Regions from separate parts of the Xenorhabdus santafensis genome, predicted to be linked through region 3. Evidence: predicted binding sites of a transcription regulator. Region 3 holds the regulator's gene; each other region holds the start of a gene.
The links. Region 3 encodes CRP, which controls carbon source genes, mostly activating them, when cyclic AMP is high. Its sites were predicted from a motif close to ATGTGANNNNNNTCACAT; they were not measured.

Region 1 (3,931 bases), on a different contig from region 3:
CAACAGTCTGGGGCAGTAAGCCATGTAAATTGAAATTGCTGCGTTCTTCTTCTGTAAAGGCGCTGCCTTTATTCAGCAGAGGGAATTCCAACAAAATCGGGCCTGCGTAGGGAATATAAAGAGGACGTTTACTTTCGTGTTCCAGTTCCATGATGCTTACTCTTTGAACTAATCAATAACAAAATCGGCAACAGATCCTAAGAAGATAAAAAAAATAAGTACAGTAAATGTTACTTAAATATCATTATCATGAGTAAAAATGAGAGATAACATACAGAATTGGCTAATTAAATGTTATTTAATTTCCTATTTTTCCCCTTTTGAGGGGGGTAAGAGGATAAATTGCCTTTTTGTTAAGTCACCCTTATTTCATTTTAAAATGTATGCCGTTCCACTTTTGTGCAACCGAGGGCGGTTAATGTAGATTCTGTAGCATTCCACTGTGATATGTGGCTGCTTTCACTTTCCACCAGCACTGCACGTTTGATGGCATGGCAATCACCACCAGACATATTCATAAATATCAATGCTGCCTGCAATGGCGGCAGACTTGGGTTAAAAGCGGCATTTTCCGCGTAACGCCCGGCATAAATTTTCCCTTGTGCATCCTGTAATGCAATACCGGAATGGGAGTGACTGTAAGGTGCATGGCTACGGTTTGCGGCATCCAATGCTGTTTGTACAAGTTCGTCATCGGTTGCCAATTGGTAGCCGTGATTAATTGCATCCAATAACAGTGGCATGTCCGTTAAATCACGTGGGCCAAAGGATTCCGGCAAATAATCGGCCAAAGTCAATTTTGGCCGATTGGGAAGATAAACTTCCAGTTGTATCCCGCTGTTCAATTCATTCATAAATTGGCGGCAGTGACCACAAGGCGAATAATTTATGGTGATGGAAGCGAGTTTCTTTTCACCGCGTAACCAAGCATGAGTGATGGCTGATTGTTCTGCGTGGACGGTTTGTTGTAATGCCACGCCGGTGAATTCCATATTGGCACCAAAATAGAGATTACCACTTTCTCCCCGAGCGACAGCACCGACGTAAAAACGGGAAATAGGTGCGATGGAGCAGGCTGCTGCAAGTGGCAGTAAGGCAAGTGCCAGCTCATGATCATTAAGTCCGCAGGCCTGCTTGATAGACTCAACCTGCTCAGCTGTCAGCATGGCAGGAAAATCGTCATGGCTGATATAAGGTAACAGGGCTTCTTGCAGTTCAGGCGTAATTTCTGACCAAATAGCGTTAAAACGAGCTTGCATAGAATGATCTCCAAATTAATTGAAGGTCATTCTATGGGTTCTGTTCGAGTTTGTAATGTGATAACGGCCAAATAATTAATGAAATTTGTGTAATAAAGATATTATTTTAGCAACTTATGTCAAATTTTTACTATTTTTATCACTTAATTCACGTAATTGTTACATCTGAATAACTATTTTGGCTGTGATTATTCGAGAGGATCGTTAACAAAAAGCAATGAATAAAATAGCCATTAACTGAACAGATGCAGTAATACTGGAAATAGAAAAGGCGCAATCAGTGAAGTGATAATGCCGCAAGTCATTAAAGCCAGTGAGCTGTATGCTCCTTCAACATGATCTATTTCAGCACAACGGGCGGTGCCGACCGCATGAGCGGCTGTTCCCATGGCTAATCCGCGGGAAGCCCTGGTTTTTACATTTAATAGATTGAATAGGTTATGGCCGAATATTGCCCCTAAAATGCCCACCATAATGACACAGGCTGCGCTGATGGCCGGAATGCCGCCAATGGAACTGGCTACTGCCATGGCGATTGGGGTAGTGACAGATTTAGGCAGAACGGAAGCCGCAATTTCAGGCGTTGCGCCAGCCCATAATGCAATTGCAGTACCTGTCACCATAGCCACAATACAACCAATGAAGCAGATGGTAATGATAGATTTCCATTGGGCACGGATCTGGTGGAGCTGTTCATACAGCGGGAAAGCAAGGGCAACAACTGCGGGTTGCAGCAAATGGTTCAATATCTGGCTCCCGGCAAAATAGTGCTCATAGGAAGTGTGTGTGATGAGCAGCAGGGGAATAATGACAATTATGGATATCAACAAGGGGTTGAAAATAGGTAACTTGAGCCGTACCGACAGTTTTTTGGCAAAATAAAATACGATCAGTGTTAGCGGGAGTGACCACCAAATATGGCTTAACATTTTTCTTTCTCTTCCGATTCTTGCAATGTTGTTGGGGGTTCGGTTCCGGTTTGCTCTGAGCCAATGACGATGCGTTCGCGATGGATATAGTGGGAGCTGTAAGCAACCACAATCATGACAATGATGGTACTGACGATGCAGGAAAGCACTATCGGAAGTATTTGCTGGCTGAGCTGAGGATAGTAATCCATTATCCCAACCCCGATGGGCAAGAAGAGCAATGTCATGTTCTTCATCAGTAAATTGCAACTGGGCTTTACCCAATGCGCAGGGATAATTTGGAATGCCAGCAAACAAAACAGGATGAGCAAACCAATAATGCTGCCGGGAAGGGAGAACAGAAGTAGTGCTGAAATGAAATTACCGGCAATCAGGCATAAGTAGAGCAGCGCGAATGCGCGCAGGTATTGCCATCCTATCATCAGCACGCTTTGTAAAGACATGATAGATTATTCCTCAATATGACTAATCTTTTATCATACGATTTACTCTGCAAATCTTCTATCAGCTACATTAAAAAACGAGCCTCAAAATGGGCCCGTTTTGTTATTTGATTGATAAAAATCAATATAATTTTAATATATGCGCTATACCCAATGGATTTTAAGTTGCATCGCGGCGGCAAGGGAATGAACCCCAGGAGCATAGATAACTATGTGACTGGGGTGAATGAGTGCAGCCAACAAAGAGGCAACTTAAAAGACGAAGGGTATAATTATTTAACTTGCATACCCGGTTGAGCACCGCTGTCCGGACTTAACAGGAATATTTCTTTCCCGCCGGGGCCTGCCGCCATGACCATACCTTCTGAAATACCAAAACGCATCTTGCGTGGAGCAAGGTTGGCAACCATCACTGTCAGGCGATTTTCCAATGCTTTCGGATCAGGGTAGGCTGACCGGATGCCGGAGAATACCTGACGAGTTTCGCCACCAAGATCAAGGGTGAGCTTCAGTAACTTGTCTGAGCCTTCGACAAAATCTGCCTGCTTGATCAATGCGATCCGCAGGTCAACTTTGGCAAAATCATCAAATGAAATAGTGTCCTGAATTGGATCATCTGCCAGCGGGCCGGTGACTGTTTTGGGTTGCTCGATGTTTTCTTTTGAATCAGAAACCATTGCTTCAATCTTAGTCATTTCAATGCGGTTAAACAGCGCCTTGAATGGAGAAACATTATGACCGAGCAGAGGTTGTTGGATGCTTTCCCAAGTCAGTTCAGTGTTCAGGAATGCTTCCGCACGTGTGGTTAAGCCCGGCAGAACCGGTTTCAGGTAAGTCATCAGTACCCGGAACAGGTTAATTCCCATGGAACAGATGGCTTGCAGATCAGCGTCACGACCTTCTTGTTTCGCGACAACCCAAGGTGCTTGTTCATCAACATAACGGTTGGCAAGATCGGCCAGCGCCATGATTTCACGGATAGCCTTGCCAAATTCGCGGCTAGTGAAATCTTCCCCGATGGTCTGTGCGGCATCAACAAATTTCTGGTACAGCGCAGGATCAGCGAGCTGTTCAGACAGCTTACCGCCGAAGCGTTTATTGATGAAACCCGCATTACGTGAAGCGAGGTTAACAACTTTGTTAACGATATCGCTGTTTACACGCTGGGCAAAATCTTCCAGATTCAAGTCAATATCATCAATGCGGGAAGAAAGTTTTGCTGCGTAGTAATAGCGCAGGCAGTCCGCATCAAGATGTTTCAGGTAAGTTTCAGCCTTGATGAAAGTTCCGCGCGACTTGG
Region 2 (3,931 bases), on a different contig from region 3:
ACTTTATTATACACCCCAATGGCTCAGACGTATGGAACGTTGGCTGGAAACCAGCAGCCTGCAAAAAATGGTCAAAATGCTCAACCTCCATGCCAAGAGTTATCGCCGGACGCAGAAATTTATCGAAAACCCACCGGATGGTGTGCAGGTTTTTGAGATCTACCCGCCTGCGCCGCTTTCTACAATGGCATTGGGTAGCCGGATCAGTGTGTTGAATAAAGATTATTATTTGGGAAGACGCTGTGGGCGATATTTTTTGGCGACTATCGGGCATACCTTTATGGAAGGCGAATTTAGTTCCCCAGAGCTCAAGGGATATGGTGTGTACCGAAATGGCTTCAGTACCAATAACGCCAATCACAATGATTTTCGGCGAAACCATTTTTTGAATAGGGAAAATCACTCTATTGCCGGGACACCAATGCTTGATTCGGTTGATAATGCAAGTGACGGGATTGAGCACGATAGATAATCGGAATAATAAGATGTTTATTGATACACATTGCCACTTTGATTTTCCTCCTTTTGCCGATGATGCAATAAAAAGTCTGGAACAGGCCAAAAAAGTCGGCGTGAGAAAAATCATTGTGCCCACCGTCAGTCAAATGAATTTCCAGCGAGTTGCTCTGTTGGCGAAAACCCATTCTTCTATTTATGCTGCATTTGGGTTGCACCCGCTTTATATCCAAGAACATCAACAAGATCATTTGGAACAATTGGGGCAGTACTTGCAGGAAAAAAACACTAAATGTGTGGCTGTAGGAGAAATCGGCCTCGATCTTTATATGCCAGAGCCACAATTTGAGCGGCAGAAAAGTGTGCTGGAAGCGCAACTCAGGCTGGCTAAGCAAAACGATTTGCCCGTGATACTTCATTCCAGAAAGAGTCATGACCCATTGGCCGCTATCTTGCGCAAATTTCAATTGCCGCGTACTGGCGTGATCCACGGTTTTGCCGGAAGTTTATCTCAGGCGCAGGCTTTCATTCGTCTGGGATTTTATATCGGCATAGGGGGGACGATTACTTATGACAGGGCACAAAAAACACGCAATACCATTTCCCAGCTGCCTTTGACGTCTTTGGTATTGGAAACGGATGCACCTGATATGCCATTATCGGGATATCAAGGGCAGCCAAATCGGCCAGAAAGAGTTGCACAGGTTTTTTCAGCGCTATGCGGATTGCGTCGAGAAGCGCCAATTGACATTGCCAACCAAATTTATGGCAATAGTAAAAAATTGTTTTCGTTGACTTAACTGAGTGGATTTAAACGGATAAATATCATCGGGGGTTTTATCAGGCGCGAGGATCTATAATTCACACCCATTAAACATTAATAATGTTTAACTTATATTCTCTGCTTATTTATTCTTTTTATTACCTATTTTTCCATAATATTATCTAATCCCACCGAAATTAGGTGGTTTTATGTGATGAAAGTCTCATTTCTAGTTTTTATATTACTTTTCTCTGTATCAATTTGTGATGTTAGTTACTTGTTCCCTCTGGGGACTAGGTATAATCCCGCACACACAATGTCAGTAGGAATTTTCAAAAAAACTGACATATTCCTTTATTATTAATTCAGTGAACAGGGATTCTTCCAATGCAACTCCTTATGAGCCTGATCGGGATGGCAGTGCTGATGTTTATCGCAGTACTCTTCTCCAGTAACTTTCGAGCCATTAAAATCCGTACTGTCCTGGGCGCCTTTCTGATTCAGGTTGCTATTGGGGCATTTGTACTTTCCGTACCTGCCGGTAAAGACATTCTGGGAGGAATGTCAAGAGGCGTTGCCAACGTAATTGGATACGGCCAGAAAGGAACAGATTTTATTTTTGGCGGACTGGTTTCCGACAAAATGTTCGAATTGTTCGGTGGTGCTGGCTTTATTTTTGCCTTGCGCGTCCTGCCAGTTATCGTTTTCTTCTCCTCACTCATTGCGGTTTTGTATTACATGGGCATTATGCAGCTCGTCATCAAAATCTTGGGTGGCGGCTTGCAGAAAGTACTGGGTACATCACGGACTGAATCTCTGTCTGCAACAGCAAATATTTTCGTAGGCCAAACCGAAGCGCCTCTGGTTGTTCGTCCTTATATTGCTACCATGACCCAATCTGAATTGTTCGCCGTAATGTGCGGTGGCTTGGCGTCTGTAGCCGGTTCAGTATTGGCAGGTTATGCATCAATGGGCGTTCCTTTGGAATACTTGATTGCGGCTTCCTTCATGGCGGCACCGGGCGGTTTGCTGTTTGCAAAACTGATGGTACCTGAAACCGAAAAAACTCACGATACAGAAGATGCTATGTCGCTGATCGCGGCGGAAGATCGTCCGGCAAACGTTATTGATGCTGCGGCATCAGGTGCGGCATCCGGTATGCAACTGGCGCTTAACGTAGGTGCGATGCTGTTGGCATTTACCGCATTGATTGCGTTGTTGAACGGTATGTTAGGCGGCATCGGCGGCTGGTTCGACTATCCGCAATTATCGATGGAATTGATCTTGGGTTGGGTTTTTGCGCCAATCGCCTATCTGATCGGTGTTCCATGGAGTGAAGCAACTATCGCGGGTTCTTTTATCGGCCAGAAACTGGTTGTCAATGAATTCGTGGCATTCATGAACTTTGGTGAATACTTAAAACCAGATGATGTCGTTCGTGCGGCGGGCCTGCATGTTCTTTCCGATCATACTAAGGCCATCATTTCTTTTGCTCTGTGTGGCTTTGCGAACCTGTCTTCTGTTGCTATTTTGCTGGGTGGCTTGGGTGGAATGGCACCGAAGCGTCGCGGCGATATCGCCCGTTTCGGCCTGAAAGCTGTCTTGGCGGGTTCACTCTCTAACTTGATGAGTGCAACAATTGCTGGATTCTTCCTCGCGTTATAAAACGCAGGAAATATGTATTAAACTGAATGCAGGTGAGGTTTCTCACCTGCATTTGTTTTTCCTGAAACTATTTAATGTGATTTTATTCACAATAAAATGTTTGTGATTGCAAATTACATTTTATTAATGTGATATTTAGCACTAACCGTTGTTCATTAACATGTTCAAATAATGACAGGCAAGGGCTTTATGGAGCATGTTGTTCCCATTAAGGTCATACGAGCTGAAGAAAGCTAAAAAGAGCGCAGAAAGATTGCATAAAAACAGCACACAAGAAATAGTGCACAAACAATAGTGCGGAGAGAAGGAACTCTGTTGTTCTTCAAGGAACCAAGTCCGCTCGCCAACAAACAAATGAGTTGATTGTTCAAGGCAACCATTCGTTCAAAATAATCGTACAAAAGAATATGTAAACTGATTTATACCCAATGGATTTCGAGTTGCATCACGGCGGCAAGGGAATTCATCCTCGGGAGCATAGATAACCGTATGTTTATAAAAACGGTGACTGGGGTGAATAAGCACGGCCAACCAAAGAGGCAATTTGAAAAACGAAGGGGGTAGTCACGATAATAATACCGTTGGAGAGTTTCATGACCGATTTAACCGCTGCTGCTCAGCATGCGCTGAGTTTGATGGATTTAACTACACTAAATGATGATGATACAGATGAGAAAGTCGCCGCACTTTGTCGTCAGGCCAATAGTCCTGCCGGGCACACGGCTGCCGTCTGTATTTACCCTCGCTTTATTCCTGTAGCGCGCAAGGTGTTGCGTGAACAAGGAACTCCTGATATCCGCATTGCTACGGTAACCAATTTCCCACACGGCAACGACGATATTGATATCGCATTGGCTGAAACACGTGCGGCTATCGCTTATGGTGCTGATGAAGTAGACGTGGTTTTCCCTTATCGGGCATTGCTTGCCGGTGATGAACAGGTTGGCTTTGATTTGGTAAAAGCCTGTAAAACCGCCTGCGCTGAATCCGGTGTTTGGCTGAAAGTTATTATTGAAACGGGTGAATTAAAAGAAGCGGCATTAATTC
Region 3 (3,931 bases):
GTTTTAAAGATGCGGATGATTATTATCACCAGTGCAGCGCTCTGCCTCGATTACCGGATATCACAGTGCCGCTGTTGATTATCCACGCTAAAGATGATCCATTTATGGCACCGGAAGTGATCCCTGACTTGGCCCGTTTGCCGGACAATATTCAATATCAACTGACCGAGCATGGCGGCCATGTCGGTTTTGTCAGTGGCTCCCTGAAAACCCCACAAATGTGGCTGGAACAACGCATTCCTGACTGGCTGGCATCTTATTTAGAGGCATCCCGTTTGAAGCAATCATCTCAAAAAGCATTACCGCAAAAACAATTATCTGAACAACAGTTAGTTGAAAAACAACCGACTACAGAGCAATCCAAACATCATCCGGAGCAATGACAATGATGATACCGTGGCAACAACTTGAGCCCGATACCCTGCTTAACTTAATAGAAAGTTTTGTTTTGCGGGAAGGCACAGATTACGGCGAACAAGAAAAAACACTTGAACAAAAAGTACAGGACATCAAACGTCAACTTGAACGAGGTGAGGTTCTGCTGGTATGGTCTGAATTACATGAAACAGTCAATATCATGCCTAAAGAGATGTTCCGTCCATAAGGTTTGGCTTGTGTTTCTCACCATAACATTCTGATTAAAAAATATAATTTCAAGAATTATTGATAAGGAGTTTGTTCATGTCTGCCAAATATCCTGTCATTGCAATCACTGGTTCCAGTGGAGCAGGAACAACAACAACCAGTGTGGCTTTCCGCAAGATTTTCCAGCAACTTGGCGCAACGGCCGCACTCATTGAAGGGGATAGTTTCCATCGTTATACGCGTCCTGAAATGGATGCTGAAATTCGAAAAGCAAAAGAACAGGGCAGGCATATCAGTTACTTTGGGCCAGAAGCCAATGATTTCAGTATGCTGGAGCAAACATTCTCTGGCTATGGTGAAACAGGAAGCGGCCGCAGCCGGAAATACCTGCATACTTATGATGAGGCCGTACCCTATAATCAATTGCCCGGCACATTCACGCCGTGGGAACCTTTACCCTCAAACACCGATATTCTCTTTTATGAAGGGCTGCATGGCGGTGTCGTTACTCCCCAGCACAATGTTGCCAGCCATGTTGACCTGCTGGTTGGGGTCGTTCCCATTGTCAACCTGGAATGGATACAAAAATTGATCCGTGATACCAGTGAACGCGGGCATTCCAGAGAAGCCGTCATGGATTCCGTTGTCCGTTCGATGGATGACTATATCCGCTACATCACCCCGCAGTTTTCGCGTACCCACATTAACTTCCAACGCGTCCCTACGGTTGATACTTCTAACCCCTTCTCAGCCAATGCGATCCCTTCGCTGGACGAAAGTTTTATCGTGATCCGCTTCCGGGGCCTAACCCAAATAGATTTCCCCTATTTGCTCGCTATGCTTCAGGGGTCATTTATTTCCAGCATCGATACTATCGTCGTCCCTGGCGGCAAAATGGGCTTGGCCATGGAATTAATTATGGCCCCGCTGGTGAAACAATTACTGGAAGGCAAAAAGATCTCATAATCTAGAGTTCATTTTATTTTTAATGAAACAGGTAACAAAAAATAATGCTGCCTGTTTTATTTAAATAATTAACCAATTCATGTCGCCATAAATTAACGATAAAAAACTTCTCCCTAAATAAGCCAAAACAGGATGAAACTTCACATTTCAGGCACAGCGCCTAACCTTATTTTTTCTTTTTTTATAAATACAAAATCAATAAAACCGCTTCATCAGGCTAATTTCTGGTAATCTAGCGACCAGTTTAATATGCTGAAGCGATACAGGAGAAGACAGAAACGTTTTCCTGTGTTACAAACTAGGTTACAAGCGAGACTGGCAAGAAGTATGGCCGAACTTCAATACACCAGCATATTGAAATTCTTATCAGCCATATAAAATTTCCCCTTGTCAGTTTTTCAGCAAGTTAATATGTTAATCTATTGACTTTATAAAGCCAGCCTAGAGGGAAACAGTCAGTTTCTCACTTCACAAAGGCGGAAATAACAACAGAGGATAAAGCGAATGGTTCTCGGCAAGCCACAAACAGACCCTACTCTTGAATGGTTTTTGTCACACTGCCATATTCACAAATATCCATCCAAGAGCACGCTTATTCATCAAGGTGAGAAAGCAGAGACGCTTTACTACATTGTTAAAGGTTCGGTTGCTGTTCTAATAAAAGATGAAGAAGGCAAGGAGATGATTCTCTCTTATTTAAATCAGGGAGATTTCATTGGTGAACTTGGATTGTTTGAGGAAGGGCAAGAGCGTACGGCATGGGTACGAGCTAAAAGTGCCTGTGAAGTGGCTGAAATTTCCTACAAGAAATTTCGCCAGTTAATTCAGGTTAACCCTGACATTCTGATGCGTTTATCTGCTCAGATGGCAAGTCGCCTGCAAACGACTTCTGAAAAAGTGGGGAACTTAGCCTTTCTGGACGTTACAGGCCGTATCGCCCAGACTTTACTCAATCTGGCCAAACAGCCCGATGCAATGACCCACCCTGATGGTATGCAAATCAAAATTACACGTCAGGAAATCGGGCAGATTGTAGGTTGCTCCCGTGAAACGGTTGGCCGCATTCTGAAAATGCTGGAAGATCAAAACCTGATCTCTGCACATGGTAAAACTATTGTTGTTTATGGAACCCGTTAGTTCCTGAACGTCTAAATTCAGCCAGTGTCATCCACCGATCCCACACTGGCTGCTTTATTCTGTTTTCTTCTTCCTGCTTGCTTTCCTGTTCGCTGACTTATTCACCCCATTTCAACCAACGTGCAATCGCGCGATCCAACCGTGCCATGCCTTCCGCAATGTCATCCTCAGGAATGATTAATGAAGGGGTAAAACGTAAGATACTCTCTCCAGCACTCAATAGCATCAAACCTTGTTCCGCCGCGTACTGCAATATCTCTTTGGATTTCCCCTGATACTCAGCTTGCAATACAGCTCCAATCAGCAGCCCTTTTCCGCGAAATTCGTGGAAAATGCCATATTTTTGGTTCAGTTTTTCCAGCGCATGGATAATCAAATCATGCCGTTTTTCCACTCCTGCCAACACTTCCGGTGTATTGATAATATCAATTGCGGCGCTTCCCACAGAGCAAGCTAGTGGATTTCCACCATAGGTTGTTCCCTGGGAGCCTATTTCCATTGCCGCCGCAATAGCATCCGTGGTTAACATGGCACTGATTGGAAAACCGCCTCCCAAGGCTTTTGCTGTTGTCAGAATATCCGGAATGACACCATAATGCTGGTACGCATACAGCTTGCCAGTACGCCCCATGCCGCTCTGAACTTCATCAAAAACCAACAAGGCTTGGTGCTTATCGCACAGTTCACGCACGCCACGCAGAAATTCTGCCGTCGCAGGAGTCACACCACCTTCCCCTTGAATGGGTTCTAAAACAACAGCACAGGTATCGTCACTGATCACGGCTCTGACTGCGTCCAACTCATTGAAAGGAACATGGATAATATCAGCGGGCTTGGGGCCGAACCCATCGGCGTATTTCGGTTGTCCACCCACTGAAACGGTAAAAAATGTGCGCCCATGAAACGCCTGATGAAAAGCGATGATTTTGGTTTTATCCGGGTGATGGCGAGTAATGGCATAACGGCGAGCCAGTTTAAATGCGGCTTCATTTGCCTCAGCGCCTGAATTGGCGAAAAAGACCTTTTGTGCAAACGTTGCATCAATCAGCTTTTGCGCCAGAATTAAAGCCGATTCATTGGTGAAAATATTGCTGACATGCCACAATTTTTCGCCTTGCAATTTCAGGGCATTGACCAAGGCCGGATGGCAATGTCCCAAGGCCAAAACAGCAATGCCACCGGCAAAATCAATATATTCGTGACCTTGTTGATCCCATATCCGGCTGCCTTTCCCGCGAACAGG

Region 1: the regulator CRP is predicted to act here: its motif matches at 1,315-1,332, upstream of cdd (cytidine deaminase).
Region 2: the regulator CRP is predicted to act here: its motif matches at 1,429-1,446, upstream of FE392_RS00380 (NupC/NupG family nucleoside CNT transporter).

What each region holds. Positions count from the first base shown of each region.
Region 1 is NZ_VCDN01000048.1:10,819-14,749, reverse strand. It holds gene FE392_RS13140 (NAD-dependent malic enzyme) at 1-151, opposite strand, end outside; gene cdd (cytidine deaminase) at 375-1,259, opposite strand; gene FE392_RS13130 (CidB/LrgB family autolysis modulator) at 1,493-2,188, opposite strand; gene FE392_RS13125 (CidA/LrgA family protein) at 2,182-2,631, opposite strand; gene metG (methionine--tRNA ligase) at 2,904-3,931, opposite strand, start outside.
Region 2 is NZ_VCDN01000002.1:3,942-7,872, reverse strand. It holds gene FE392_RS00390 (patatin-like phospholipase family protein) at 1-472, shown strand, start outside; gene FE392_RS00385 (TatD family hydrolase) at 486-1,256, shown strand; gene FE392_RS00380 (NupC/NupG family nucleoside CNT transporter) at 1,619-2,884, shown strand; gene deoC (deoxyribose-phosphate aldolase) at 3,478-3,931, shown strand, end outside.
Region 3 is NZ_VCDN01000011.1:245,302-249,232, reverse strand. It holds gene FE392_RS02755 (hydrolase) at 1-383, shown strand, start outside; gene FE392_RS02750 (YheU family protein) at 386-604, shown strand; gene FE392_RS02745 (phosphoribulokinase) at 682-1,551, shown strand; gene crp (cAMP-activated global transcriptional regulator CRP) at 2,056-2,688, shown strand; gene FE392_RS02735 (aspartate aminotransferase family protein) at 2,786-3,931, opposite strand, start outside.